2 regions of the Thalassospira sp. CH_XMU1458 genome follow, and region 1 is predicted to be linked to the other one. Evidence: predicted binding sites of a transcription regulator. Region 1 holds the regulator's gene; the other holds the start of a gene.
What was found. Region 1 encodes PhoB, which activates phosphate uptake and scavenging genes when phosphate is short. Its sites were predicted from a motif close to TNTCATAAAACTGTCA; they were not measured.
Positions count from the first base shown of each region.

Region 2: a site for PhoB is predicted at 3,472-3,487, ahead of phnF (phosphonate metabolism transcriptional regulator PhnF). Genes of this name have one in related genera too.

Region 1 is NZ_JAYMDW010000001.1:848,870-864,203, forward strand. Features, by position in the region: gene WBY09_RS03820 (FAD-linked oxidase C-terminal domain-containing protein) at 1-747, shown strand, start outside; gene glcE (glycolate oxidase subunit GlcE) at 867-2,135, shown strand; gene glcF (glycolate oxidase subunit GlcF) at 2,135-3,460, shown strand; gene WBY09_RS03835 (hypothetical protein) at 3,553-3,852, opposite strand; gene WBY09_RS03840 (PstS family phosphate ABC transporter substrate-binding protein) at 4,263-5,297, shown strand; gene pstC (phosphate ABC transporter permease subunit PstC) at 5,433-6,812, shown strand; gene pstA (phosphate ABC transporter permease PstA) at 6,805-8,154, shown strand; gene pstB (phosphate ABC transporter ATP-binding protein PstB) at 8,156-8,959, shown strand; gene phoU (phosphate signaling complex protein PhoU) at 8,982-9,704, shown strand; gene phoB (phosphate regulon transcriptional regulator PhoB) at 9,722-10,420, shown strand; gene WBY09_RS03870 (cation:proton antiporter domain-containing protein) at 10,501-12,249, opposite strand; gene WBY09_RS03875 (calcium/sodium antiporter) at 12,516-13,478, shown strand; gene WBY09_RS03880 (SDR family oxidoreductase) at 13,545-14,315, shown strand; gene folB (dihydroneopterin aldolase) at 14,416-14,856, shown strand; gene uvrC (excinuclease ABC subunit UvrC) at 15,334-15,334, shown strand, end outside.
Region 2 is NZ_JAYMDW010000003.1:38,792-54,125, forward strand. Features, by position in the region: gene phnK (phosphonate C-P lyase system protein PhnK) at 1-177, opposite strand, end outside; gene WBY09_RS14225 (alpha-D-ribose 1-methylphosphonate 5-phosphate C-P-lyase PhnJ) at 177-1,103, opposite strand; gene WBY09_RS14230 (carbon-phosphorus lyase complex subunit PhnI) at 1,108-2,241, opposite strand; gene phnH (phosphonate C-P lyase system protein PhnH) at 2,244-2,867, opposite strand; gene phnG (phosphonate C-P lyase system protein PhnG) at 2,864-3,364, opposite strand; gene phnF (phosphonate metabolism transcriptional regulator PhnF) at 3,498-4,211, shown strand; gene WBY09_RS14250 (trimeric intracellular cation channel family protein) at 4,236-4,871, opposite strand; gene WBY09_RS14255 (LysR family transcriptional regulator) at 4,868-5,848, opposite strand; gene pcaH (protocatechuate 3,4-dioxygenase subunit beta) at 5,953-6,666, shown strand; gene pcaG (protocatechuate 3,4-dioxygenase subunit alpha) at 6,670-7,299, shown strand; gene WBY09_RS14270 (GGDEF domain-containing protein) at 7,494-9,164, shown strand; gene map (type I methionyl aminopeptidase) at 9,213-9,962, shown strand; gene WBY09_RS14280 (malate synthase G) at 10,074-12,266, opposite strand; gene WBY09_RS14285 (MFS transporter) at 12,471-13,886, opposite strand; gene WBY09_RS14290 (TAXI family TRAP transporter solute-binding subunit) at 14,321-15,283, shown strand.

The DNA of each region.
Region 1 (15,334 bases):
GCCGCCATCATTGCCGCCGGGATCATTCCGGGCGGTCTTGAAATGATGGATGCCCCGGCGATCAAGGCGACCGAGGAATTTGTTCAGGCCGGCTATCCGCTCGATGTCGAAGCCCTTCTTCTGGTCGAACTTGATGGCCCGCAGGTCGAAGTCGATTACCTGATCGACCGGGTTGGCAAAATCGCCAAGGATTGCGGTGCGGTCTATTCCCGCATTTCTGAAAACGAGGAAGAACGCCTGCTGTTCTGGTCGGGTCGCAAAAACGCCTTCCCGGCGATTGGCCGTATTTCACCCGATTATATGTGCATGGATGGCACCATCCCGCGCGGTCGCCTGTCCGAGGTCCTGACCGGCATGCAGGACCTGTCGAAAAAGCACGGGCTGGGCGTTGCCAACGTCTTCCATGCCGGTGATGGCAATTTGCATCCGCTGATCATGTTTGATGCCAACAAGGCGGGCGACCTTGAAAAGGCCGAGGCATTCGGGGCTGACATCCTTAGACTTTGTGTCGCGGTTGGCGGGGTGCTGTCGGGTGAACATGGCATCGGTGTCGAAAAGCGCGACCTGATGGGCGAGATGTTCTCAATCGATGACATGAAGCATCAGGAACGCATCAAGATGGCCTTTGACGAGGACCAGTTGCTCAACCCCGGCAAGGTATTCCCGACCTTGCATGGCTGTGGGGAGCTCAAAACCCTGCATGCCAAGGCGGTGGCCGACAAGTTCCCGGACATCCCGCGCTTCTAGGGTCCTGCCCCTTAAGGCGTGATCAAACGAAACAACAAACAAACACGATAAAACAAAGGTCGGTCAATCGGCTCCCGCAAATCCGATTGATTAGGCTCAGGAGAGGAAAAGAGAGAGTTATGGTGGACGTACTTTCCCCCACCACGCCAGATCAGCTGCGTGACGCGGTTGGTTGGGCGCTTGGATCAGAAACCCCGCTTGAAATCATCGGATCGGGCAGCAAGCGCGCCTTTGGCCATTCTGTTCGGACCAATGCAGTGCTTGATTGCTCCAAACTGTCGGGGATCTTGTTTTATCAGCCCGAAGAACTGGTGATCTCTGCGCGTGCCGGAACGCCGATTGCCGATATCAAGGTGGCATTGGCCGAGAAAAATCAGCAATTCCATTTTGAGCCCGGAAACTTCCCGGCCCTGCTGGATGGATCAAGTGGGCCGGATGCCGGAACCATCGGCGGGCTGGTCGCCTGCAACCTTGCCGGACCGCGCCGGATCAAGGTGGGCGCCGCACGCGATCACCTTCTGGGGTTCGAAGCCGTTTCTGGCCGGGCAGAGGATTTTAAATCCGGCGGCCGGGTGATGAAAAACGTCACCGGCTTTGATCTGTCAAAACTGATGGCGGGCTCCTTTGGCACGCTGGGTGTGATGCATACCGTAACGCTTAAGGTCATGCCAAATGACGAAACATCCGCCACCGTGATTGTCGCCTGCAGCGACCCGCGTGCGGCGGGCAAGGCGATGACCATTGCCATGGGCAGTGAAAACGAGGTCTCCGCCGCCGCCTGGATCGCCCCCGAAGATGCACCGCACCTTGATGTGCCGCTGGCCGGTGAATATGGCAGTGGCCTTGTGGCCCTGAGGGTCGAAGGTCCCAAGCCGTCTGTGGCATGGCGGGCCGATGCCCTGTGCCGGGCGCTTGCCGGTTTTGGCGAATGCCATGAAGTCCCCGAAAGTCACAGCCACAGCATCTGGAAGGTCGTCGCCAATGTCGCGCCGTTCGTGGCATCGGAAAATACCGGCAGCATTTTGTGGCGGGTATCGGTGCCCCCGGCAAGCGGGGGGGATATCTGTGCCCAACTGATCGAAAAAACCGGTGGTCGGGCGATGATGGATTGGGCCGGTGGCCTGATCTGGTTGCAGATTGCCGCATCTGACGCGGCGTGTGCGCCTGATGCAATGGCGGGCACGATCCGCGATATCGTCGCCAATGTCGGCGGGCAGGCCAATCTGGTGCGCGCATCCGATGAAATCCGTCAAGCCACCCCGGTCTTCCATCCCGAAGACCCGGCACTTGCCCGGATCAATGCCCGGATCAAGGAAAACCTCGATCCCAAGGGGATTCTCAATCCGGGGCGGATTGCGCCAGTGTCACTGAATGGGGAGGGCGCGTAATGCAAACCAACTTCACCGCTGCCCAACTTGAAAATCCGGCGATCGCCGAAAGCGAACAGATCCTGCGCAAATGCGTGCATTGTGGTTTCTGTACTGCGACCTGCCCGACATTCGTCACCCTTGGTGATGAACTCGACAGCCCGCGTGGCCGCATTTACCTGATCAAGGACATGCTGGAAAATGACAAACCGGCAACCGAAAAGGTGGTCAAACACCTTGATCGCTGCCTGTCATGTCTTTCCTGTACAACCACATGTCCCTCTGGTGTTGATTACATGCACCTGATCGACAATGCGCGCGCCCATATCGAACAAAACTATGAACGCCCGCTAGGTGATCGCTTGCTGCGCAAGTTGCTATCGATTGTTGTGCCCAATCCGACCCTGTTCCGGCTGTCATTGATCGGGGCGAAATTCGCCGGCCCCTTTGCGCGCCTGATGCCCGGTCGGCTCAAGGGCATGGTCAAGATGGGCGCACGCCCGATGCATCCGCCAAGCTGGGTCGATAAACCACAGGTGATCCCGGCGGTTGGCGAACGCAAAGGCCGGGTTGCCATCCTGATCGGCTGTGCCCAGCAGGTGCTTGAAACCGAAATCAACGAATCGACGGTTCGTCTACTCACCCGGCTCGGGATCGAGGTGGTTGTTGCCAAGGGTGCTGGCTGTTGCGGATCGCTTGTCCATCACATGGGCAAGGAAGAACAATCCCACGCGCAGGCCAAGGCCAACATTGATGCCTGGACGGCTGAGGCTGCGGGCGAAGGCCTTGACGCCATCGTAATCACCGCATCGGGCTGTGGCACCACGATCAAGGATTACGGCCATATGCTGCGCCATGATCCGGCCTATGCCGAAAGGGCCGCGACGGTGTCCGGTCTTGCCAAGGACATTACCGAATATCTGGCTGGCCTTGATATCGATGCCACGGTGTTTGCCGGGGCCAATCACGGGAATCCCCGTGTTGCCTATCATTCGGCCTGCTCGATGCAGCACGGTCAAAAGATCACCCGACCACCCCGTGATCTTCTCAAACAGGCCGGGTATGAAGTGGCTGAAATCGCCGAAGGCCATCTGTGCTGTGGTTCTGCCGGGGTCTATAACCTGTTGCAGCCTGAAATCGCCGGTCAGCTTCAGGAACGCAAACGCGGCAATATCCGCGCGACCCAGCCCGATCTGGTGGCGACGGGGAATATCGGCTGCATGGTCCAGATCGAAACCGACGATCTTAAAGTTCTGCACACGGTGCAGCTCCTTGATTGGGCGGCGGGTGGACCGGTGCCGGAAAAACTGCGGGGCCGGATGACGGCGACCGAACTGGCAGGCTAGGTTTTCTCAAACCCGCATCAGAAAACAAAAAGGACGGCAGAGAATAACCTCTGCCGTCCTTTTGATTTCGTAAGTCCGTGCGACTGGGCGCCTTACTCTTCCTTGCCAAGCAGGCTTTTTGTAATGCCTTCTGCGGCAGAGCTTTCGCTGCTGTCTTCGGCATAGGCCGCTGTCTTGTCACGAATCCACTTGATTGCTTCGGCTTCGTCAACCTCGACCTTCTGGGCCACCAGTGACAGAACGGCCTCGATCGCCAGAACGTGCGATGCGACGTTATTGACCGCAACATGCAGATCATCAATATGGCGCGACGCAGCCTCTGACATGTCTCCAAGTTCGCCAGACAGCTTCTGAATCAGTTCCTGAATTTCGTCGAGTGCAGCGTTGCTCATCAAGTGCTCCTGTTATGGCTGCGCACATTTGTGCGCGGCATTTTTTGGTCCCTACGCACAAGAGTTGCTTGGAAACGGGGTCATGTAAAGGGTTAGCTGGCAATTATCGTCAATTCACACCATTCCCCAACGCCCAAGGCCACCTTTGGGCGAAATGTGACAGTTTTTGTTACAGCCTTTCGCAAACAATCGCGATTTTGCCATGTTGAAGTGAAAAATCACCGTTTTCGGATGGTTATCGTAAAATACTAACTTATTGATTGTATTGGTAATAATTGGCTGTTTTTACTGCTCTGATACGTTGTCACATAACGTTAACAAAAGCGACACAATACCGTAAGCACCCAGCGGTAGAGTCCGCCTCGCAGATCGTTGCACCGTTCCGAAGTGGAACTACCATTGGGGAATTTATGATGAAGAAGACTCTTGCTGTTGCGGCGCTTATGAGCGTTGCCTTTGCTGGCGCTGCCGAAGCACGCGACCAGATTCGTATCGTTGGTTCGTCCACCGTCTTCCCGTTCGCAACCGCAGTTGCAGAAGAATTCGGTAAAACCACCTCCTTCAAAACGCCGGTTATCGAATCTACCGGTTCTGGCGGTGGTCTGAAGCTGTTCTGCGCCGGTGTTGGCGAACAGCATCCGGACATCACCAACGCTTCGCGTCGCATCAAGAAGTCCGAAGTTGAAACTTGCGCGAAGAACGGCATTTCGGAAGTTACCGAAGTTAAAGTTGGTTACGACGGTATCGTTCTGTCGAACTCCAACGCTGCGCCGCAGCTCGACCTGACCAAAGAGCAGATCTTCCTTGCTCTGGCAAAAACCGTTCCGTCCAAAGACGGCCAGTCGCTGATCGACAACCCGTACAGCACCTGGGCTGAAATCGATCCGAGCCTTCCGGACGTTAAAATCGAAGTTCTCGGCCCGCCGCCGACCTCCGGTACCCGTGATGCCTTCACCGAGCTGGTACTCGAAGAAGCTTGCGATGAGTTCCCGGCAATCGCCGCTCTTAAAGACACCAACAAAGACCAGCACAAAGCTGTCTGCGCTGGCGTTCGTGAAGACGGTGCCTATGTCGAAGCTGGCGAGAACGACAACCTGATCGTTCAGAAACTCGAAGCCAACCATGATGCACTTGGCATCTTCGGCTTCTCCTTCCTCGACCAGAACGGCGACAAGCTTCAGGGCTCGCTGATCGGTGGCGTTGCTCCGACCTTCGAAGCAATCTCTGCTGGTGACTATCCGGTTTCCCGTTCGCTCTTCTTCTACGTGAAGAACGCGCACGTTGGCACCATTCCGGGCATCAAGGAATATCTTGCTGAATTCACCGCTGACAAAGCTTGGGGTGACGAAGGTTACCTTGCTGACCGTGGCCTGATCCCGATGGATGCTGCTGAGCGTGAAGCTGTTCGTAACGCTGCGATGAACCTTTCGCCGCTGAGCATGTAACGCGATCTTTCAACCGGTGGCAGCAAATGCTGCCACCGGTTTCTTTGTTTCTTGTATTGATTTCTATATTGTTTCTGTCCTATTGGCCTCACGAACTGATCTTTGCAGGCTCATCTGGCGAACGGATCTCAAATAATGTCCCTGTCTTTCCTGTTGCTCGCGGTTGCCGCACTTTGCGCGCTGTCCTTTTATTTCGGACGCCAGCGGGCTGTTGCCCTTTCTGGTGGCCGGCACAGCAATCTTCATTCCTTGCCGGTTCACTACGGGGCTTACACAGCAGCATGGTGCGGGCTTCCCGCGCTGTTTTTGCTTTTGATCTGGTACATGTTCCAGGGCTCGGTGATTGAAGCCCTGATCGTGTCGGACCTGCCGCAGGAAGTAGTTAGTGACTCCGGTCGTCTGTCGCTGGCGCTCAACAGCATTTCCCAGATCGCCGCCGGTGGCGGTGAACATCTCACCGTGTCGCCGGAAATTGTTGATGCCGGGCGCAGACTTGCCAACTTGCAAACCATCGCCAATGCGGCGCTGGTGGTTGTCATGCTGTCGGTTGCGCTTGCCGGTCTTGTCCTGTCCTATCGACGGATTGAAGCGGATATGCGCGCGCGCAACAATGTTGAACGCATCTCGCGCGCGATCATGATTGTCTGTTCGGCGATTGCGATCCTTTCAACGGTCGGCATCGTGTTTTCACTGATGTTCGAAACCCTGCATTTCTTTAGCAAGATCAACCCGCTCGACTTCCTGTTTGGTCTGGAATGGAGCCCGCAAACCGCGATCCGTGCCGATCAGGTGGCGTCCGAGGGGGCGTTTGGCATGATTCCGCTGTTTGTCGGTACCTTGCTGATTACGCTGATTGCCATGTGTGTCGCGGTGCCGGTCGGCCTGTTTTCGGCCATTTATATGGGCGAATATGCCGCGCCTAAATTTCGTGCTGTTGCCAAACCCGCACTTGAAATTCTGGCGGGCGTGCCAACGGTTGTCTATGGCTTCTTTGCCGCGCTCACCGTGGCACCGTTCTTGCGCGACAATGGCGCGATGCTCGGCCTCGATGTCAGTTCGGAAAGTGCGCTGGCCGCCGGTCTTGTCATGGGCATCATGATCATTCCGTTTGTGTCCTCGCTGTCTGATGACGTGATGTCGCAGGTGCCGAAATCGCTGCGTGACGGGTCCTATGCATTGGGGGCGACCAAATCGGAAACCATCCGGCAGGTGATTTTCCCGGCCGCCTTGCCCGGTATTGTCGGGGCGGTTCTGTTGGCCGTTTCGCGGGCGATTGGTGAAACCATGATTGTTGTGATGGCCGCTGGTCTTGCCGCGAACATGACGGTGAACCCGCTTCAGGCGGTGACCACTGTTACCGTGCAGATCGTGACGCTTCTGGTCGGCGACCAGGAGTTCGACAGTGCAAAAACCCTCTCGGCCTTCGCGTTGGGGCTGGTTCTTTTCCTTGTCACCTTGGGGCTGAACGTATTTGCCCTTAAGGTTGTTCAGAAGTATCGCGAGAAATATGACTGATATGGCATCTCTTATGGAAGACAGAGCTGCGGCCAAAGTGATCTCTGACAATCTGCGCAAGCCGGTTGACTGGGACAGCCCGAAAATCGCCCGTAACATCAAGAAACGTTACGCGGCCGAACGCCGCTTTAAAAGCTATGGTCTGGTTGCGATCTGTTTGGCGCTGCTGGCGCTTTGCACGCTGGCACTTTCCATCGGCTCTAAAGGCTACAGCGCCTTTTACCAGACCTATGTCCAGCTCGAAGTGACCTTTGATCCGGCTGTGATCGATCCGGAACGGACCGGCGATCCCGACGTGATCGGGCGCGCGAACTTTGATGCTCTGATCAAACAGGCGCTGCGTGATCGGTTCCCGGATGTGACCTCGCGCAGTGACAAGCGTGATCTCTATGGCATCGTTTCAGGCGGCGCATCTTATGATCTGCGCGAACGGGTTCTCGAAAATCCGAGCCTGATTGGCCAAACGCGCACCATCTGGCTGATCTCGGGTGATGATTTCGACATGCTCAACAAGGGCTATATCGATCCCACCGTTGACGAAGGCGACCGTCGCCTCAATGACAAGGAAGTCGCTTGGTATAACGAACTGGTTGCTGACGGTGCGGTGGAAAAACAGTTCCACACCCGCTTCTTTACCAGTGGCGATTCCCGCGAACCGGAACTTGCCGGTATCTGGGGCGCGGCTGTCGGCTCGTTCTATACCCTGCTTGTGACCCTGGCATTGTCCTTCCCGATTGGCGTTCTGGCCGCGGTCTATCTTGAAGAATTCGCGCCCAAGAACCGCTTCACCCAGATTGTCGAGGTTAATATCAACAACCTGGCCGCGGTTCCATCCATCGTGTTTGGTCTGCTGGGGCTTGAGGTCTATCTCAATGTCATGCATTTGCCGCGCTCGGCCCCGGTTGTCGGTGGTTTGACGCTGGCGCTGATGACTTTGCCGACGATCATCATCGCATCGCGTGCGGCGATCAAGGCGGTGCCGCCATCGATCCGTCAGGCCGCTCTTGGCCTTGGCGCATCACCGGTTCAGACCGTGACCCACCATGTCTTGCCGCTCGCCATGCCGGGCATTCTGACCGGCACGATCATTGGTATGGCACAGGCATTGGGGGAAACTGCACCGCTTCTGATGATCGGGATGGTGGCCTTTATTGTTGATATTCCGGGCGGGGCGCTTGACCCGGCAACGGTTCTGCCGGTCCAGATCTATCTGTGGGCAGACAGCCCGGAACGTGCCTTTGTCGAGAAAACCTCGGCAGCGATTATGGTGTTGCTGGCCTTCCTTGTCCTGATGAATGGACTGGCTGTGTATCTGCGCAAAAAATTTGAACGGAAGTGGTAAAATGGCTGCTGTATCCCAGAGCGCAATGACGGCGGAGCCGTCGGTCGAAAACCCGAAAATGACCGCGCGCAAGCTCGATCTTTTCTATAGCGACAATCAGGCCCTCTATGAGGTCAACCTTGATATCCCCGAACAGCAGGTAACCGCACTGATTGGTCCGTCGGGCTGTGGTAAATCCACCTTCCTGCGCTGCCTGAACCGAATGAATGACACCATTGACGGTGTGACGATCAAAGGTGACGTTACCCTGGATGGTCGCGACATCTATGACAAGCGGATCGACGTGGTTCAGCTGCGCGCGCGCATCGGCATGGTGTTCCAGAAACCGAACCCGTTCCCGAAATCGATCTATGACAACGTGGCCTATGGCCCGCGTATTCATGGTCTGGTCAATTCGCGTGATGAGCTTGATGAAATCGTCATGACCTCGCTCGAACGTGCCGGTCTTCTGAAAGAAGTCAAAGATCGCCTGCAATCGCCGGCAACCGGTCTTTCCGGTGGTCAGCAGCAGCGCCTTTGCATTGCGCGTGCGGTTGCCGTCAGCCCGGAAGTCATCCTGATGGATGAGCCGTGCTCGGCCCTTGATCCGATTGCGACCGCCAAGGTCGAGGAACTGATAGACGAGTTGCGTTCGAACTACACGATCGTGATCGTGACCCACTCCATGCAGCAGGCCGCCCGTGTGTCGCAGCGCACCGCGTTCTTCCACCTTGGAAAGCTGGTTGAAGTCGGTGAAACCGATCAGATCTTTACCAACCCGAAGGACGAACGCACCAAGGGTTACATTACCGGCCGCTTCGGTTAAGCGACGCCAGGAGTACGCATAAATGGCTGATGAACATACCCATATCGTAAGTTCGTTCGACGAGGAACTGACCCGTCTGAACAACATCATTTCGCAAATGGGCGGGCTTGCTGAAAGCCAGCTTATTTCCTCGATCAGATCCATCGTCAAACGCGATTCCGAACTGGCCGAGAAAGTCATCCTGTCCGATCAGCGCATTGATGTGCTCGAACAGGAAGTCCAGGACTTTGCCGTCCGTCTTCTGGCCCTGCGTCAGCCGATGGCAGATGACCTGCGTCAGGTGGTGACGGCCCTTAAGCTGTCAAACGACCTTGAACGCATTGGCGACCTTGCCAAAAACATCGCCAAACGCGCGCAGGTGCTGAACCAGATCCCGCCGATCCGTCCGGTTCAGGCGATCCCGAACATGGCCAAGCTGGCCCAGGAAATCATCAAGGATGTCCTGGATGCCTATATCGAAAGCGACGCCGAAAAGGCCCACCGGGTCTGGGAACGCGATCAGGAAGTCGACGATATGTACAATTCGCTGTTCCGCGAATTGCTGACCTACATGATGGAAGATCCGCGCAACATTACCGCATCGACCCATCTGTTGTTCATTGCCAAGAACATCGAACGTATCGGTGATCACGCAACCAATATCGCCGAAACGATCTATTACCGGATCAAGGGCGAAGACCTGCCGGGGATTGACCGGCCAAAAAACGACGCAGCGAACTTCGCTGTTGTCGAACCGAATGACTGACACGGGAGCATAGGAAGATGGACCCAACGGTTCTTATCGTCGAGGACGAGGCAGCAATCGTAACCATGTTGCGCTACAACCTCGAACGCGAGGGGATGCAGGTTGTCGAAGCCGGTGACGGTGACGAAGCGTTGAAAATTCTGGCTGAAACCCATGTCGATCTGGTTTTGCTCGACTGGATGCTGCCGGTGATGTCGGGGATCGAGGTCTGCCGTCAGATCCGCCGCAAGCCTGAAAGCCGCGATTTGCCGGTGATCATGGTGACAGCACGTGGCGAAGAAGGCGACCGCATCCGCGGTCTTGATACCGGGGCTGATGACTATGTCACCAAGCCGTTTGCCATTGGCGAGCTGCTCGCCCGTATCCGCGCGCTTTTGCGCCGGTCCGGTCCGGCGCAACCACAAGGGCAGTTGATCTATTCCGACATCGAAATGGATCTCGCCGCCCACCGGGTCAGCCGCAATGGAAAATCGATCCATCTTGGCCCGACCGAGTTCCGTCTGCTGCGCTATTTCCTCGAACATCCGGGGCGGGTTTTCTCGCGCGAACAGTTGCTTAACGCGGTTTGGGGCCCGAATATCTATGTCGAAACCCGCACAGTCGACGTGCATATCCGCCGCCTGCGCAAGGCGCTCAATGACGTCAAGGGCACGCGCGATATCATCCGCACCGTCCGTGCGGCGGGCTATGCACTGGACTCTGAAACCGCTGCCTAAGCCGGTTTCGATACGCGATCTAATGAAAAACCCCCGCTGCAGCGTGCCGCGGGGGTTTTTGTTCTAAGGCCGTAACGTCTTCAGTTTTTTTTCTTCGCCGGTTTGTCCGCATTCTCCGAACCTGACGGTTTGCGCTGCGGGCGCGGCGCCAGTTCGTTCATCAACAGCATGTCCGCACGGCGGAATTTGGCGATTTCGGCATCAATATCTTCCTGCGGCACGTCGCACGCCGCCAAAACGTGATCGGATAACCGCAACCCGGTTTCGAGAACTTCCGGGATGGCGGCATCCGCCCCATGGCGCGACAGCGGCCCGATATGGGTGATGTCCTGCGCGCGGGCAAAGATCTTCAGATGCGGGTAATGCTGGCGCAAAAGGGCGACCGTCTTCTCGGTCGCATGCGGGTTCCCCATGGCAACAACCGCAATTTTTGCCTCATCCGTGTGTGCCGCCCGGAAAGTTTCCGGTCTGGACCCGTCGGCAAAGTAAACCGGAAGGCCTTCTGCCCGGCCGCGTGAAACCTGCTGTGCATCACTATCAAGCACCAGGAACGGAATGTTGCGCGTCTTGAGCAACCGGGCCAGAACCCGGCCAACACGGCCGCTTCCGATCACCAGAACATGCTGGTGGATGCCCTCGGACTCCTCGGCAATCTTGCCAAGCTGGTCTTCTTCCTTGGGATGAAGCTTTTCCTCGATCTTGTGACCAAGGCTGATAAGCGTCGGGGTCAGCGCCATCGAAATCGCCACCACCGGGATCAGCATGGCGGCCATTTCAAGCGGCACCGCGCCATTTTGCGCGGCCAGGGCAAACATCACAAAGGCAAATTCACCGCCGGCGGCCAAGCTCATGGCTACCCGGATGGCAAGGCCGGTTTCAAACCGGATCGCGCGTGCCAGAACGAACAAAACCGCCGTCTTGATCACCAGCAACAGCACCAGCCACATGACGATGGTGCCAAATTCGTTATAAACAACGTCGGCATCAACCGACATGCCCACCGACATAAAGAACAGCGACAGGAACACGCCGCGGAACGGCGAGATATCGGCTTCGATCTGATGACGGAATTCGGTTTCGGCCAACATCACCCCGGCGATAAACGCACCCAGCGCCATTGAAAGCCCGGAAACCTCGGTCAATGTGCTTGCGGCTAGCACAACAAAAAGCGTGCCGATGGCAAACAGTTCCGGGTTCTTGAGCGACGCGATATAGCGAAACAGACGCGGCAACACATACCGCCCGACGAGTAACAGCAACGCGACCGACCCGAAACCAAGCAGGATGCTCATCCACGGGCTGGTTTCCGTGCCGGCATCACCTGCCGCCTGCACCATGATCAGGAACGGACCAACCGCCACGTCCTGCAATAACAAAATGGCAAGGGCCGCACGGCCAAACCGGGTATTAAGCTGCTTGTCATCGGAAAGCTGTTTGAGGATGATCGCGGTCGATGAAAGCGCAAGGGCCCCTGCAATCACCAGGGCCGTCGGCAGCGGGAATTCCATGACAACCAGAAGCCCCAGAAGGGCTGCCATCGACACCAGAATTTGCAAAACGCCCAGACCGGCAAACCGCCCGCCAATCACCCGCAAACGATCCCGCGAAAGCTCCAGCCCGATCATGAACAGCAGGAAAACCACGCCCAGTTCGGCAACGGTGGAAATGTCTTCGCGTTCGGAAATCAGGCCAAAGCCGAACGGCCCGATAAAGAACCCGCCAATCAGAAAGCCGATGATCGAATTCGCACGCAGCTTGTGCGCAATCGGCACCGCAATGATTGCGGCAGTCAGAATAAGAAACAGCTCAAACAGGACGCTGTGATGCATGGCGAAATTCGTTCCGGAAGGCGGTCAAATAATCAATGGGTATCAGGACCTAAATGCCTGAAAATAACGAGATTACAACGATAACGAAAATAACCCTGCCAGTCGTGGGTAAATTTGTGGCATTTGCGAAATTCACGACCCAATCGGGCTATTAAGGGCTGTGGCGATTGTCACCGCCTGATGACTTGCCATTCGCGCTGCCAAATGCCATCTTCCGCGGGCCTGACACCGGGCCGGTTTAATCGCTTTTGAAACGAGCAGATATTTTGGAACAGCTTATCCCCTATCTTCAGATCATCGCGGGCCTTGTATTGCTGACAGCAGGTGGTGAATTCATCGTAAGGGGGGCGGTTGGTCTTGCACTTTTGCTGGGCGTTTCCAAGGTGATCGTCGGTCTGACGATTGTCGCCGCCGGAACGTCAGCACCGGAATTTGTCGTCTCGCTCAATGCATCGCTTAAGGGCACGGCCGATATCGCGATGGGCAACGTTGTTGGCTCCAACATTGCCAATATCCTGCTTATTTTGGGTGCCGTTGCCTTGCTCAAACCCGTGGCGGCCTCGCGGGTCACCGTGGTGCGTGATGGCGGCACCATGTTGCTGGGCACGGTCCTGTTTATTGCCTTTTGCATGTTTGGCGTGATCGAACGCTGGGCCGGGGCGGTGATGCTTTGTGTGTTGGCGGCCATCTGGTACTTCACCTATCAGCACGACAAAAATTCACCAAGCGAAGCCAGCCACCTGCATGAAGAAGAAGTCGACGAAGTCGGCGAAAAGCCCAAAGGCTGGACCAGGCCGATCATCGCGACTGTCGTCGGGATTGTGGCGCTGATGTTTGGTGCGGAATGGCTGGTTGAAGGCGGGGTCTCGGTCGCCCGTCAGTTTGGCGTATCCGAAGCCGTCATTGGCCTGACCCTTGTTGCCTTTGGCACGTCACTGCCGGAACTTGCCGCATCGGTGGTTGCCGCCTTCCGCGGGCATTCCGATGTGGCACTGGGCAATGTGTTTGGCTCGAACCTTCTGAACCTGCTTGTGATCATTGGTGGTGTGTCGCTGATCGCACCGATCCCGGTGCCTGAACAGATCATGAATTCCGACATCTGGATCATGCTGGCGGTAACCGTGGGCTTGCTCGGTGTTGCCTATGCCATGCGTAAGATTTCGCGCATCACCGGCATTGCATTCGTGATTGCCTATCTGGTCTATGTCTTCCAACTTGTCGTAGCATAGACAGTTCAATCAGTTCGCGCGCCGTCTCATGACGGTCCGCACACTTTGCGAAGGATCGAGGCAACAATGACAGGTCAATTCCCGAAATCCGTTCTGATCACCGGTGCGGCAAAACGCATCGGTCGTGCATTGACCCTGGATCTGGCGCGCAACGGCTATGACATCGCCCTTCATTGCAACAGCTCCAAACAAGACGCCGAAGCTGTCGCCGACGAGGTCCGCGACCTTGGCCGAAAGGCCTGCGTTGTTTCGGCCGATCTGACCAACGAAGATGCAACCCATCAATTGGTCGCCGACGCAACCAGGCAACTTGGCTCGATCGGGGTTCTGATCAATAACGCCTCGACCTTTGAATTTGATGATGTGCAAACCGCAACCCGCGAAAGCTGGGATTTGCATATGGAAACCAATTTGCGCGCGCCGTTTATCCTCTCGCAGCAATTTGCAAAGCATCTGCCAGATAACTGTCAGGGTATGATCCTCAACCTGATTGATCAGCGTGTCTGGAACCTGACCCCGCATTTCATGACCTATACCCTGTCCAAAGCCGGGCTTTGGACCCTGACCCAGACGCTGGCACTGGCCCTTGCGCCAAAAATTCGCGTCAATGCCATCGGGCCGGGGCCGGCACTGCCTAGTAGCCGACAAACACAGGAAGATTTCGACGCGCAGTGCGAAAAAACACCCCTGAAAATAGGGACAAACCCGCAAGAGATTTGCGACGCGGTTCGATTTTTCCTTGCCGCGCCGGCCATCACCGGGCAAATGTTAGCGCTTGACGGCGGGCAGCACCTCGATTGGGCGCCCAGTGGCGAAGAAGATGCGCCCAACGAATGATGCCCGGCAGTGATCGTTAAATCGCTGCCAGACATCGGGCCGGAATTGCGTGGTGATTTTTAAGGCACCCGCAACAAAGCAGCACAAGGAAGACCGGAATATGACCGCAGGCCTTAAACAGGATGCCAAAATTACGACATTGCCATTTGCCGATGTGCCCCATGCAGATCGTGCAGGCAACCTGCGCCGTGTCTTCGTGCGTGACATGATCATTCACACCTCCATCGGTGTTTACGAACACGAAAAAGAAGCCCCGCAACGCGTGCGCATCAACCTCGACCTTGCCGTGCTCGAAGGTGACGGTGTCCAGAATGATGATATCACCACCGTGCTGAGCTACGAGGATCTGGTCGTCGGCACGCGCCGCATCTGCCAGGATGGTCACACCAACCTTGTGGAAACCCTTGGGGAAAAACTCGCCGACATGTGTCTTGCCGACCCGCGTGTGCGCAAGGTGATCGTCAGGGTTGAAAAGCTCGACGTTTTTGAAGATGCCGCTGCGGTTGGTGTGGAAATCGAACGCCACAATATCGCGCGCTGATCGATACGCAATTTCCCGAAAAAATTTACTTTTTCAGACGGCCAATCCACGGGACTCTGTGATTCCTCTGGTGCGAATCGCATCCGTGCTTATTCACAAGCATCTGGCGAATGTGATTCAAAGGAAAATATTCATTTTTTACGACTCTATTACCGAATGATTTCACGTTGACAGTATTTTTATTGTTTAAAATCAATAACTTAACTGTTTTGCTCAATAATTGTGCACTTCATAGAACGTTAAGACTCTCAAGGGGTGCAGGAAGTCACCCCCCGATTACCCACATAGTTATCCACAGTCTTGGTGGACATCTTTTTTGGCATGGCGATTCCCCTCGGCGCGGTTGCGATGTTAATCTTTTCAGCTATGTTTCAATTCGCGTTTGCCTGTGACGGCTGTCACAACTTTGAATGTATTTTAGTGTCGATTGCAGCTCGCCTGACCAGCAGCAGCCTCACGTGATCTCGGAGTGCCTTGA
Region 2 (15,334 bases), on a different contig from region 1:
TTCCTGCTGGGCGGAAATGCTGCGCAGCAAAGTGGACTTGCCAGATCCTGATTCACCCACAATGCCAAGCACTTCACCGGGGCGGAGTTCAAAGCTGACATCCTTGCAGCCAACCCGGTCGCCATACATCATGGTCAGGTTATCCACGCGCAGAAGCGGTTCGTTCATTTGGGTCATTATTCTGCTGCCTTTCCGCGATCTGCGCTACCTAGGGGTTGGTCATGATGTTGCGGGCCGCGATGGCCGGCTTCTTGTCGTTCCGCGCAGTAATCGGTGTCTGAGCAGACAAACATCCGGTTCCCCTGATCATCGAGGATGACTTCATCAAGGTAACTGTCGCGCGCACCGCACATGCCGCATTCATCTTCCCAGGTCTGGACTTCGAACGGATGATCCTCGAAATCGAGGCTTTTGACCTTGGTGTAGGGCGGCAGGGCATAAATGCGCTTTTCGCGACCAGCCCCGAAAAGCTGAAGGGCCGCCATATTGTTCATTTTCGGATTGTCGAACTTTGGCGTCGGGGACGGGTCCATCACATAGCGATCATCGACCATCACCGGATAGGCATAGGTCGTCGCGATATGACCATGACGTGAGATGTCTTCATAAAGCTTCACATGCATCAGCCCGTATTCTTCAAGCGCATGCATCTTGCGCGTTTCGGTTTCGCGCGGCTCAAGGAAGCGAAGCGGTTCGGGGATCGGCACCTGATAAACAAGAACCTGATCCTCGCGCAGTTCCTTTTCCGGGATGCGGTGGCGGGTCTGAATGATCGATGCCTCGGCGGTCTTTTCCGTGGTGGCCACCTGTGCTGTCTTGGCAAAGAACTGCCGGATGGAAACCGCGTTGGTGGTGTCATCCGCCCCCTGATCAATGACCTTAAGCGTATCATTCGGGCCGATTACGGCGGCTGTCACCTGAACGCCCCCTGTGCCCCAGCCATAGGGCATCGGCATTTCGCGTCCGGCAAACGGGACCTGATAGCCCGGAATCGCCACGGCCTTAAGCAGGGCGCGACGGATCATGCGTTTGGTCTGTTCGTCAAGATAGGCAAAATTATAGTCCGGTGCCCCGTCGGCCGGATTTTTGACAGTCTGTTCCATGGGATTACTCCGCGGCCTCGGGTTGGGATGTGCCATTCTCAGCTTCGGCTTTCGCCAGACGTTCCTCGACCTCGGCGCGCATGCGACGCACCAGCTCAAGTTCGCCCTGGAAATCGACATAGTGTGGCAGCTTGATATGTTCGACAAAGCCGGTGGACTGAACATTGTCGCTATGTTCCATCACGAACTCGCTGTCCTGTGCCGGGCCCATGATCTGTTCGCCCATTTCATTGGCGCGCATGGCACGATCGACCAGGGCCATCGAAATGGCTTTGCGTTCGTTCTGGCCAAACACAAGACCATAGCCACGGGTAAATTGCGGCAGCTTGGTTTTTGATCCCTTGAACTTGTTGACCGTCTCGCACTCGGTCAGTTCGATGTCACCGATATCAATCGCAAAGCCGAGTTCTTCTGGCTCGATCTCGACCGAAACGGTGCCATAGCGGATCTCACCGACAAAGGCATGGCTGTTGGCATAGCCGCGCTGTGTGGAATAACCGAGTGCCAGAACAAATCCCTCATCACCGCGTGACAGGTTCTGCAAACGCAAGTCGCGCCCGGCCGGGAATTTAACCGGCTCGCGGGTCAGATCGGCGACCGGGGCGTTTTCATCGACCGGAACCGGTTCATCCTGAATAAGACCTTCATAGTTCAGGATGTCATCCAGAACGCGCGGCATGGTCTCATCGATCGGATTTTCACCACTCGGTGCCTCGGTCGGTGCTTCGCCGTTGGCCATCAGGGTGAAATCCAGCAGGCGATGGGTGTAGTCAAAGGTCGGGCCCAGGATCTGTCCGCCGGGCAAGTCCTTGAAGGTTGCCGAAATGCGACGCGATACGTCCATTTCGGCGGTTTTGATCGGCTTGGAAAAGGCAAAACGCGGTAAAGTCGTGCGATAGGCCCGCATCAAAAAGATCGCCTCGATCAAATCACCACGGGCCTGCTTGATGGCAAGGGCGGCCAGATCGCGATCATAAAGCGACCCTTCGGCCATGACGCGGGTGACGGATAGCGACAGTTGCTGTTCGATCTGATCGGTTTCGATCTCGGCAATGGTCTTGTCGCCGCGGCGCTGCTCGGCCAGAAGCTTGTGCGCATTGTTGATGGCGCGTTCGCCACCTTTTACTGCAACATACATGATTAAATGACCTCGATCCGGGTGGTTCGCGACAGGGCGGCGATCTGGGTTTCGCTTGCGAAAATCACATCAACACCGCAGGGAAACAGGTGATGGTTTTCTGCGCGCCATGCGTGGAAGCTTTCAGGAAGCGCCTTGATGCAAAGGCTGTGCGTATCCTTGATGCCCGGCCCCTTCAGGGTCATGGACGGGCGATCTGAAATCTCATCGACCATCAGGATCAGGGTTGCCGATTGATCAGGATATTCCGCATTGCCGACGGCAAGGTCTGTGACGAAGGACAGATCATCGGAAATGCGCGCAATTGCAAAATCGGCCTGTTTGACATCCGTGCTGATCGGGCAACCACAATGGAATTTCAAATGATCGCCTGCGGCCTTGGTCGCGCAACTTGGTGACAGCCAGATGGTCGTATCCATATCGGCCATGGCAAGAAGCGTTGCGGTGGCGGCTTTGTTCAGGCCATCGGGCGCGGAAACACTGACCGGCAAATCATAAATGCGACCGGGCCGCGACATCGCATCAAGCAGGGCGCGGAAAACAGCGTTTGAATCAAATGCCGCATGGTCAAAACCGGGCAACAAGTCACTTGTCTGGGCGGGGGGGGATTGGGGTTGGGGCGTCATTCGTCTTCTCCGCGGACAAGGGTGAAGAAATCAACTTTGGTGGCGGCAACCTTGCGCGCATGATCGCGTTTGGCTGCGGCCTGTTCGGCGGCCAGGGTGTCGATGAAATCGCTTGCCGATCCGTCGCGGAGCATCACCGCATCAAACAGGGCGGCATATTGCGCCTGAATGCGATCACGTCCCTTGACGTAGGAATGCCCGACCGTGCCGTCAGACAGTGTGACGGCACAACGCGTCACCGTCATTTCGCCAAGGTTGAAACGCTGTCCGGCGCCACCAGCACGGCCGCGGACCATCACCATGCCGATTTGCGGTTCGCGCAGGTGCGTCCAACTTTCACTACCGTGGTTTTCCGACCATTCGGTTTCAAGGCGGGCGCGCGGTGTGCGGGCCAAAACCGACATCCATCTTTGGCGCGCGGCAATATGCGGATCGGTGGGGGTGTCTGCATTCCGGTTTTGATCTGTCCGGGCATTCGGGGCGGGGTGCGCCGTCATCAAATTGATCCCTTTTCAACTTATGTCGACAAATTCAAAATTTGTCTAGACGTCTATACCTATTGACGTTATAAGACGATCCAGCACCGAAGGCAAAGGTCTTGCGGTGAAAGTTTTGTGAACGGGGAATGCAATGGATTGGGAACCAGGCCTATCTATTTGGAAGCAAATAGAAAAGCAGCTTCTGGCTGATATTTCGGAGGGCGTTTTCACACCCGGCGAAAAGATGCCGACCGAGATGGAATTGGTCCGGCGCTTTGGGGTGAATCGTCATACGGTGCGCCGTGCCATGGCCGCACTTGTCGATTCCAATGTTGTCCGTGTCGAACAGGGGCGCGGCGCCTTTGTTCAGGAACAGATCCTTGACTACCCGCTTGGTTCGAAAACCCGGTTTTCGCAGATCGTATCGGGCCGCCATCGCTTGCCCGACAAACGCCTGATCTCGTCCGAGGTCCTCAAAGCCAATTCGACCATCGCGCAGTTCCTGGATGTCAAACCGGGCACGCGGGTGATTGAACTGTTTTCGGTATCCGAGGCCGATGGCGTCCCGCTTGCGGTTGCGACAAGTTATCTTCCTGCCGCGCGCTTTGACGGAATTGTCGAGATATTTGTCGAAACCAAATCGCTTACGGAGGCCTTCAAGCGCTTTGGGATTGATGACTACACACGAAAGACCACGCGCATTTCGGCAACGCTTCCGTCATCACGTGTGGCCAACCTGCTTAAACAGGCGCGCAATCGACCGGTGATTTCGACGGAAAGTGTCGATGTTGATTCAGCCGGTGCGCCAATCGAATACGGTGTCACCGCCTTTTCAAGCGACCGGGTTCAGTTGATCGTCGAGTAGGGAATGGGTAGCGGGTGTGCTGCCCTAGTATTCCCGACCCGGACGGGCCCTGTAGACCGGGAAGCTTAGCTTGAACTTGATCGCACATGCCCGCATCAGGAATGAGGCAAAGAACGCAATCACGGCAATCGGCCCGCGCGGCAAATCAAGGATCGCTGTGCCAATCACATAGATCCCTGCACCGACCAGCGCACAGGTGATATAAATCTCCGGGCGCAGGATCAGCGGGATTTCGTTACAGACCACGTCACGCACCATGCCGCCAAAGGTGGCGGTGATCATGCCCAGAACGATTGCGACCAACGGGGATACCCCCAGATTAAGGCCGATGGCCGCCCCAGTGACCCCGAACATTGCCAGTCCCAGTGCATCCAGCCACAGCAAAGCAACATAACGTCGTTCGACAAGATGGGCGGTGAAGTAGGTGATGACGGCAGCCCCGATGCAGGTCACAAGCCAGGTGGTATCGCGTATCCAGAAAACCGGTGTTGCCCCGGTAATGACATCGCGCACAGTGCCGCCGCCAATACCGGTAAAGGTCGCAATCAGGACAAATCCGACCATGTCCATCTGACGACGGGATGCCTCAAGCGCGCCGGTAATCGCAAAAACGGCGACCCCCGCCAGTTCAAGCCAATAGATGATTTCAGTAATCGTCATGATGTCCTTTGCGGGGCCTGCCCGTGATCTGTGGGTTGCGAAACGGGATGTTCTATCGGCATGCGCAATCTGGCTGCTGCAACATCTTCAAGCTGTTCACGCAGCCAGAGATGCGATGGATCGTGCTGATAGCGTTGGTGCCAACACATGAAAATAGGAAGATCAAGCGTGCCTTTCTTAAGGCCTGCGAGCGGCATCGGCGCACGGGCAAAATCACGCAGCGCATGTTTTTGCAGAAGGCTAGGCAAGGTTGCGATCATATTGCTTCCACGCAGGAATTCGGCAATGGCGGTAAAGTTCGGTACCCGCAAAACGATGTTGCGTTTAACACCCTGATTTTCAAGCATATCGTCAAACTCAAGCGTGCGATTATTGCCATAGCGCACCGTGATATGGCGTGCGGACAGATAATCGTCATCGCTTTGCGGGGCGTCGCGCATCTCCGGATCATAAAACACCATGTAATGATCGGTCAGAAGACGCTTTTGCACGATATCAACACCTTCGGGTGGCCGCGGCGAAATCAGAAGATCGCAATGATTTTCGCGCAACAAGGCCGGTCCGGGCAGAAGGGACGGCACCACCGTCATCCGGATATTGGCAAGCGCGCCTTCCAGATTGCGAAACAGCGTCGGCAACAACAGATCACGCTGCAGATCGTTGGCGGCAATGGTCAGGCTCATGGATGCGCCATCGGGTTCGAAATGCGCACCACTGGCAAAGGCCTGCATCTGATCAAGAAGAAACCGCGCCTGTTCGGCCAGGTTTTGTGCATGCGCAGTTGCCACGATCCCGCGCCCGGATTTGGTGAAAAGCGGATCGCGCATGATCCGGCGCAATTTGGTCAAGTTATGACTGACCGCCGATTGCGTCACGCCAAGCCGTTCGGCGGCAGCCGTGACCGACCCTTCTTCAAGAACGGCCAGAAACAGACGCAGCGCATGGCCGTCCAGTTCCAAATGATCAAAATTGCTCATGAATAAGATGATAAATGATGCATTTATTTTATGCAATTGGCCACGCAGGATGCGTTTAACGCGGACATTCAACAGTCCGGAGCATCATCTGCGGAGGAAAAATCATGGAATTCTATCAGCGTGACAGAACGCTGCAGCCAGCAGGCTACACCCCGATCTACAAAACATCGGTTGCGCGTTCCCCGCGCCAGTCGCTGTTGTCGCTGCAAGGATCCTTGTCGGAAATTACCGGTCCGGTCTTCGGTCAGAACGAACTGGGTCCGCTTGATAACGATTTGATCCGAAACTATGCCAAGGATGGCGATCCGATTGGCGAACGTATCATCGTGCATGGGCGGGTTCTGGATGAAAACAACCGTCCGGTGCCCAATACGCTGGTCGAATTCTGGCAGGCCAATGCCGGCGGACGCTATCGCCACAAGAAAGATACCTATCTTGCGCCGATCGATCCGAACTTTGGCGGCTGTGGCCGCGCGCTGACCGATGAAAAAGGTTACTACTTTTTCCGCACTATCAAGCCGGGTCCGTATCCGTGGCGCAACTACGTCAATAGCTGGCGTCCGGCCCACATTCATTTTTCGGTCTTCGGATCCGGCTTTGCCCAGCGCCTGATCACCCAGATGTATTTCGAAGGCGATCCATTGATCAAGGAATGTCCGATTGTGCATGTCATCCCGGACGAAGATGCGATCAACCGCCTGATTGCGCCGATTGATCTGAAGGGCTCGGTGCCGCTTGATACCATTGCCTACAAGTTCGACATCGTTCTGCGCGGCCGTCGTTCAACCCTGTTTGAAAATCGTCTGGAAGGAAACTGATCCATGGTGCAAAGCCTTGATTATCTCAAAGAAACCGCTTCCCAGACGGCGGGCCCATACGTGCATATTGGGCTCATTCCCAGTCTGGCCGGTTTTGACATTTTTGAAAACAATTTCACCAACGTACTGGCCGATGAAAACACCCGTGGGGAACGGATCATCATCGAAGGACGGGTGATTGACGGTACCGGAACGCCACTGCGTGATGCGCTGCTTGAAATCTGGCAGGCCAATGCAGACGGGCGCTACAACCACGAACTTGACCATCAGAATTCTGGCAAAATCGATGAGGATTTCCGCGGCTGGGGCCGGACGGGAACAGATTTCGATACCGCCGTCTATCGCTTTGAAACAATCAAGCCAGGCGTGGTTTCCGGTCGCAATGGCAAAGACATGGCGCCGCATATCAACTTTTGGATCGTGGCACGGGGCATCAATATCGGGCTGAATACCCGGATGTATTTCGCCGATGAACAAGATGCGAATGCGGCTGATCCTGTTCTGAACCTGATCGAACAGAAAACCCGTCGCAAGACCCTGATTGCTGATCGTGATGACAGTGGATCGATCCCGGTCTACCGGTTTGACATCGTCTTGCAGGGTGATGGCGAAACCGTGTTTTTCGATATCTAGCAGCGCGTAAAGCTATAGTGATAATGCGGTGATCGCCTTTCGCGGTTGCCGCATTTTTGTTGAAACACCTACTTAAAATGCCGTCTGCTGATTCTTATATTCACGTCCATAAAAGCGGTGTGGTAAAACAACCGCTGCTGAGGGTTTCAAAAACAACAAAAAGACCCCGGTGATAGAGAGTGAGAGGATCAGCCTTGAACAAGTTGTTGCAGGTCGGAATCCGCGTTCAAGTAGCTCTGGCAACAGCGCTGCTGCTGGTCGGACTGACTGTCCTGATGAGCTTTGTGGTCGGAAAGCGATCCGGTGCAGATCTGCAAAAGCAGATTGGTCTGGGCGTTTCTGATATTGCCCGTCAGATGGCTGATGAACTTGACCGTACCATGTGGACCCACCGTGGCGAGGTTTCGGTCCTAAGCACGCTCTCTGTCCTGCAAGAGCTCGAAGATACCCAACAGATTTCCAGTATCGTCAATCGCCTAAGCCGCGAAATTCCAATCTTCACCTGGATAGGCGTGCTTGATCGCGACGGGACGGTGGTTGCGTCGACGAATGACTTGTTGCTCGGGGCCAATATCGCGCAGCGCCCGGTTTATCAGTATGGCAAGAACGGACAGTTCATCGGCGATGTTCACGATGCGAAATTGCTGGCTGAAAAATTCCCGCTATATAACGGGGAGCCGATCCAGTTTGTCGATATTGCCGTTCCGCTATTCAATAAAAATGATCAGTTCACCGGTGTATTTGCCACCCATCTGAGTTGGGAATGGGCCGATAATGTCCGTAAAACCCTTTTTGCCGGGCAGGGGATCCATCGGGATGTGGATATATTTGTCGTATCAGCCGATGGCACCGTTCTTTTGGGGGCGGATGGCGCGATGGTCGGGTCATCGCTTGAACTTGATGCTCTGCAGCAGGCACAGCGCAACAATATCGGATGGAAGATCAGCACGTGGCCGGATGGCGCAGAATATCTGACGGGCTATGCCCCGGCCGATGGTCATCTTGATTATGCCGGTCTGAACTGGTCAATCCTGGTGCGTCAGCCCGTCGAAGAGGCGCTTGAGCCGGTTTATGTCCTGCGCCGTGACATCATGGCGTGGGGCTTGGCGTTAAGTATCATCTCCAGCGTGATTGCATGGTGGGGGGCTGGTTTCTTTGTCGGACCGATCGGCAAGATGGCCCGTTCGATCGAGGCGATGAAACGTGGCGAAATTGAACGTCTGCCCGACTTTGATGGCGCAAGAGAAATCAAGATCCTGTCAAACAGCCTCAATGCCTTGCTGGCCAAACTGACGGAAAAGGACGCGGCCCTTGGCCAGATGGAACACATTGCCCATCACGATAACCTGACCGGGCTTGGTAACCGTCTGGCACTTGATGTCTATTTCGAACATGCCCTTGCCCATGCTGATCGCCACAAGACCCAGCTTGCGGTCATGATGCTTGATCTTGATGACTTTAAACCGATCAATGACAAGTTCGGTCACTCAGCTGGCGATGATGTCCTGCGCGAGGTCGCAAAACGGTTGCGCCGTTGTGTGCGCGGTGGCGATCTGGTTGTGCGTCTGGGTGGTGATGAGATGGTGGTGGTGTGCCATGTCGGAACGAGTGGCGAGGGCGAAGCCACAATGTTGGCCGAACGGATATTGAACGACATCCAGATGCCCTTCATTACCGGCGGCAATCGCGTTTCCATTCATATGAGCATCGGCATTGCCCTTTGTCCGGTGCAAGGCAAGACCATCGATGTGCTTCTTGATCAGGCAGATGATGCCCTTTATGCCGCCAAGGCGCGCGGCAAGAACTGTTATGTGCTTGCTTCTGATGATGGTGAGCCGTCCGGCAGCAAGTCGTCGCTGGCATGAGATGCGGGTTTTCTTGACTTTGTCTCAGGGCATCGCAATAAGCATTTCATGACAATTTCATCTGAAAAAGAACTCGAACAATTGCGCAAGATCGGGCGAATCTGTGCCCGTGCGCGCGATGTCATGGGGGCGGCCATCGTCCCGGGCATCACCACCGCCGAGCTTGATGATATCGGCCGCAAGGTTCTTGAGGATGCCGGTGCGGTGTCCGCCCCGGAAAGCGAATACAAGTTCCCCGGCGCGACCTGTATCAGTGTCAATGACGCGGTCGCGCACGGTATTCCCGGTGATCTGGTTCTCGCCGATGGCGATCTGGTCAATATCGATGTTTCGGCATCGCTTGATGGCTATTTTTCCGATACCGGGGCCAGCTTCATCTGCGGCACGGCAAAGCCCGAAATCGCCAAGCTTTGCGAAGACGGCAAGAAAGCCATGTGGGCGGGCATCAAGGTGGTGCGTGACAAGGCGCCTATCCGCGAGATCGGGCTTAAGATCGAAATGTTCGCCCGCAAGGGTGGCTATACCCTGATCCGCAATCTTGCCAGCCACGGTATTGGCAAGTCGCTGCATGAACATCCCCACACCATCCCGACCTGGGATGACCCTAAGGAACGCCGTGCTCTTAAAAAGGGGCAAGTGATTACCATTGAACCGTTTCTGTCACGTGGCGCGAAATGGGCGCTTGATAGCGAAGATGGCTGGACCCTGTATGCCGATACCGGTGACGCAACCGTGCAGTACGAGCACACCCTTGTTGTCACCGAAAAGGGCTATGAAATCATGACGCTGGGGAATTGATCCCCAGTAAAAATGTTGCAGTCTATGCTGCAGCATTTATTGCAACATAAAAGCCGCCCGAATGTGTCGGGCAGCTTTTGTTTTGTGTGTGTTTGAAGTGCGGTGTTGCGGTTACGAACCGTATTTTGCCTTGGCTTCGCGACGGCGCGCATGCAGGACCGGTTCAGTGTAGCCGTTCGGCTGTTCGCGACCCTTGAACACCAGATCACAGGCCGCCGCAAAGGCGATGCTGTCATCGAAATTCGGGGCCATGTTGCGATAGGTCGGGTCACCGGCATTCTGTTTGTCGACGACGGCGGCCATGCGTTTCATGGTTTCCATTACCTGTTCTTCGCTGCACAGGCCATGATGGAGCCAGTTGGCGATATGCTGGCTTGAAATACGCAGCGTCGCTCGGTCTTCCATCAGGCCGACATCATTGATGTCTGGCACCTTGGAACAGCCGATCCCGCTATCGATCCAGCGCACAACATAACCCAGAATGCCTTGGGCATTGTTATCAAGTTCTTCCTGGATTTCGCTTGGCATCGGTTTGATGTCACCCAGACGCGGGATCGCCAGAATGTCATCAAGGCTTGCGCGTTCGCGTTTGCCAATCTCGTCCTGAACCGCACGGACATCAACCTGGTGATAGTGGATGGCGTGCAGGGTTGCCGCGGTCGGTGACGGAACCCAGGCGCATTTTGCACCGGCCTTGGGATGGCCGATCTTGGCTTCCATCATTTCGGCCATGCGGTCCGGTTTGGCCCACATGCCCTTGCCGATCTGGGCAACGCCCTTCATGCCGCATTCAAGACCGATATCAACGTTCCAGTTTTCATAGGCCGCGATCCAGTACTGGTCTTTCATCGCTTCCTTGCGGACCATGGGGCCGGCTTCCATGCTGGTATGGATTTCATCACCGGTACGGTCAAGGAAGCCGGTATTGATAAAGACCACACGGTCCTTGGCGGCACGGATGCATTCCTTGAGGTTGACCGTCGTGCGGCGTTCCTCATCCATGATGCCGACCTTAAGGGTATGTTCGGGCAGATCAATCGCCTTTTCGACAAAGGCAAACAGATCGTTGGTCAGCGTGACTTCTTCGGGGCCGTGCATTTTCGGCTTCACGATATAGACGCTGCCATGGCGGGAGTTCGAAAGTTCGTTATTGCCGATCACGTCATGCTTGGCGATCAGGCTGGTAACCATGGCGTCAAGGAAGCCTTCCGGGACTTCGTCGCCATTGGCATCAAGCACCGCATCCGTGGTCATCAGGTGACCAACATTACGGATCAGCATCAGGCTGCGGCCCGGCAGGACAACTTCAGTCCCGTCAAAGCCCTGATAGGTCCGGTCCGGGTTCAGGCGGCGGGTGATCGTTTTGCCACCTTTCTCGAATTTTTCCTCAAGCGTGCCTTTCATCAGGCCAAGCCAGTTGCGATAGGCAACGGTCTTGTCTTCGGCATCCACGGCGGCAATCGAATCTTCGCAATCCTGAATGGTGCTGACCGCGGATTCCAGGATGACATCGCACACGCCCGCGGCATGTTCCTTGCCAATCGGATGCGTCGGGTCGATATGGATTTCGATATGTAGGCTATGACGGCGCAGCAAGACATCGGTCAGCTTGCCGTCCTTTTCGTTATACCCGATGAACTGGGAGGGCAGCTCAAGTGCGGTTTCGCTGCCATCAGACAGGGTGACAACCAGCGTCCACCAGCCTGATGCGTCTTCGCGCACTTCGTATTTTGTGGCATCGGCATGTTTGCCGGTTGCAAGCGGGGCGGCTTCATCAAGGAAGTTCGCGGCATAAGCCACAACCGCAGCACCGCGTTTCGGATTGAATGACTTGGTCTTTTCCTTGCCGTCGGCTTCGTCGATGACATCGGTGCCATACAGCGCATCATACAGGCTGCCCCAGCGCGCATTGGCCGCATTAAGCGCATAACGCGCATTCATCACCGGCACGACAAGCTGCGGACCCGCCACCCGGCCAATCTCCGGATCGACATGGGTGGTGGTGATATAGAAATCATCGCCTTCTGGCAGCAGATAACCGATCTCGGTCAGGAATTCCTTGTAGGCAGCCGGGTCGCGTGGCTGGTCTTGACGCGACAGATGCCAGTGGTCGATCTTGGCCTGCAATTCATCGCGCTTTGCCAGCAGCGCCTTGTTGCGTGGTCCAAGTTCAGTGACGAGCTTTTCAAAGGATGCCCAGAACTGATCGGAACTGATCCCGGTTCCCGGAATGACTTCGTTGGCCACCAGATCGTGCAGCACTTTTGCAATCTGAAGTCCGCCTTCTTGGATGCGTTGGGTCATGTTTTCTCTCACCAGACTTGGAACTGTTTCGGGCGATTAATATGGCTTTGCCGACGAACACATAAAGCGCGGCAAAGGCAACTCGCCTATCGTTGGTTCACAACATATGGGTTGAAGCAGGCCCGGGTCCACAGCCGGTTTCAAAATTGCGGGATGTTTTCCGCATTATGGAAGCCTGATCATTCTGCCCCAATCGACAGACATTCACATCTTCTTGTCTGCATTCGGATCTGTCGTGCCGTCGCTGTCTGCTGGTGGCACCTGTCCAATGTCGTCGGGATGTGCCGTGCCATCCGGGGTCAGCACATCTTGCAGATCATGGGGGTCCATTGGTTTTGTTTCATTATCTGGCTCTTTGCTGTCGTCTTCGTCATTGAGACTGATGTCGTCCGTAATCGGTGACAGCTCAAACGCCATTGGCGTGGTGCGGGGCACGGCAACGAACTGACCCTGTTCCTCGATCGAGATACGACGGCCAAAGCCAGCGCGGTACGTTGCAAAGCTCGCAACGCAAATGCCAACGATTGAAAACAGGACCGGCAAGGCCCATGGGCCGAAATAACCGATTGCACTGGATCCCAGAATTGGACCAAACGCAGCAGACCCGCCATAAATGATCAGAAGACCACCAGACGCAGGAACAATATCCTCCGGCTCAAGATAGTCATTCACATAAGCCACAGCCAGGCCGTAAACCGGCATGATGAACACGCCCGTGATCCCGCCCCAGACTGTCAGATTGTCGCGGACAAGATCCGGCGCAACCAGCGGGAAAAATCCACAGATCGCAAGCCCGGTCAGAACGAAAATCATCACATATTGGCGCGGCACCATGTCCGAAATCTTGCCGATCGGAAATTGCATGATCATGCCGCCCAGAATGACGAAGAACATGAAATAGGCGATCTCATTGGTCGCAAGTCCGAGGTCAGCCGCGAAAACCGGCCCGACACCATAAACCGCCCCCGAAAGCACACCTGCACCCGATGCGGCAACGAAGCCCAGCGGCGAAATCTTGTAAAGACGGCGGAATGTCATGCGTTCACCGCTGACCGCAGACGGCGGTGGCTGACGGGTCAGGGCAAGCGGAACAAGCGACAGCGACAGCAGGACAGAAGCCACCGTAAACAGCTCGAAACTGCTAACTGGGGCACCATTGAGCAACAGCTGACCAATCGCCAGCCCGCCAAGCGAAACCGTCATGTAAATCGCAATCGTCCCACCGCGCGATGTATTGTCCGCCTGCGCGTTCAGCCAGCTTTCAATCACCAGATACAGGCCCGAAACGCACAAGCCGGTCATGATGCGAAACAGCGACCAGGTAATCGGATCAACCAGAACGGCATGTAAAAGTGTGATGGCCGACGCGGCCGATGCCAGTGCGGCAAACGTCCGGATGTGGCCGACCCGGTTGACAAGGCTCGCCCCCCAGATGATGCCGGCAACGAACCCGATATAATAGGATGCCATGATGATACCGGTATAGACCGGCGCAAATCCCTCGGCGGATGCACGCAGTGCAAGCAGCGATGATTGCAGAGATGCCCCACTATTCAGCGCAAACGCGGCGAACAGCGTTGCAGACAGTGCAATAATAAGGGCGACCGGCGAACGCGGCATGGCATCCTCGTTTGAGTTTCAATCAGGCAGGCACCCTGCGGCAAGGGGATCGACCGTGTCAATCCTTACAAGCCCTTGGTACACAAGGGGAATAGTGCATTTTGTGTTTAACACCACGGCGCACAAGAAGTTCCGCAAAAATTATGAACCTTCTTTAATCCCGCTTGGCCCACGCGCATAGTGCCGGTTTCGCGCAACTGATATGTGTAAAGCGGCTTTACTTGGCGCCTAAGCAGGCTTTGTTCGGTGAAAATCGCACAAGCAGCTTGACCTTGGGGGTGTTGATGCTTTCTATGGACCGAAATCAGACGCAATTTGCCAAAATTCCCGCGATCCGGGGTTGGATTTTGCGTTTCGCCACCAGACTTCAGGTTCATTGATGATAATCGGCATTCAAGCCAACTGATGAACCGACCATACAAGGGGAGGAAACCTTGAAAATTTTGCGCACACTCGGTGTGATTGCCGCCGGTATGATGGCCTTGTCCGTGGCGAATGCCGCGCAGGCTGAAACCCGCGTCACCCTGAAATCGGCCAAGGCCGCGTCATCCTATTACCAGATGGCCGCCCAGTTTGCCGAGGCAATGAAAACCGGCACCGATGGTGATATCATCGTCACCGTAGAGGAAAGCCAGGGTTCGGTTCAGAACGTCATGGAAGCCATGGTGCGTCCGGGCAATTATGTCTTCACCTCCCCGCCCGGTCTCGTAAGCCTGGCACAGAACGGCAAAGGCCCGTTTGACGGACGTCCGACCGAAAAGTTTGCCGAAGTCCGCGCCCTGTTCCCGATCCCGTCGCTGACCATGCATTTCGTGATGCGTGCTGATTCCGGTGCGACCAGCTTTGCCGATCTCGAGGGCAAGACCATCCTGCTTGGCAAGGGATCCTTTGGCGCGCGCGAAGGTGAAAAATATCTTCAGCTGTTTGGTCTTGAAGGCAAGGTCGATCTGGCGGATGCCGAACTTTCCAATGCGGTTGCCGCCCTTAAAAACGGTCAGATCGATGGTTTCGTGACCGCGGGCTCCTGGCCAGCGCCGAACGTGATCGAGGCCGCGGCAGGAACCGATGTCATTGTTCTGTCGCTGTCCGAAGACCAGCTTGCCGAGACCAAGCGTGACAAAACCGTCATTCCGGCCGGGACCTATAACGGTCAGGAAGAAGACATCACCACCGCATCGCTTTCGGTTGTTGCCTTTGCCACCACCCAGATGGATGCCGATACGGCCTATGCGCTGACCAAAACCTTCTGGGAGCAGAAGGCGAAAATGGGTGAAAGCTCTTCTTGGTGGAATGGTGTCAGCCCGGAAATGCTTGCCAACATCACGGGCAAAATGCATCCCGGTGCACTGCGTTACTATGACGAAGTCGGGTTCTCCATCCGCGACGATCAGCGCTAAGTGCTGATCAGATAACATGTTCAAGGCCCGGCAGTTTTGCCGGGTCGTTTC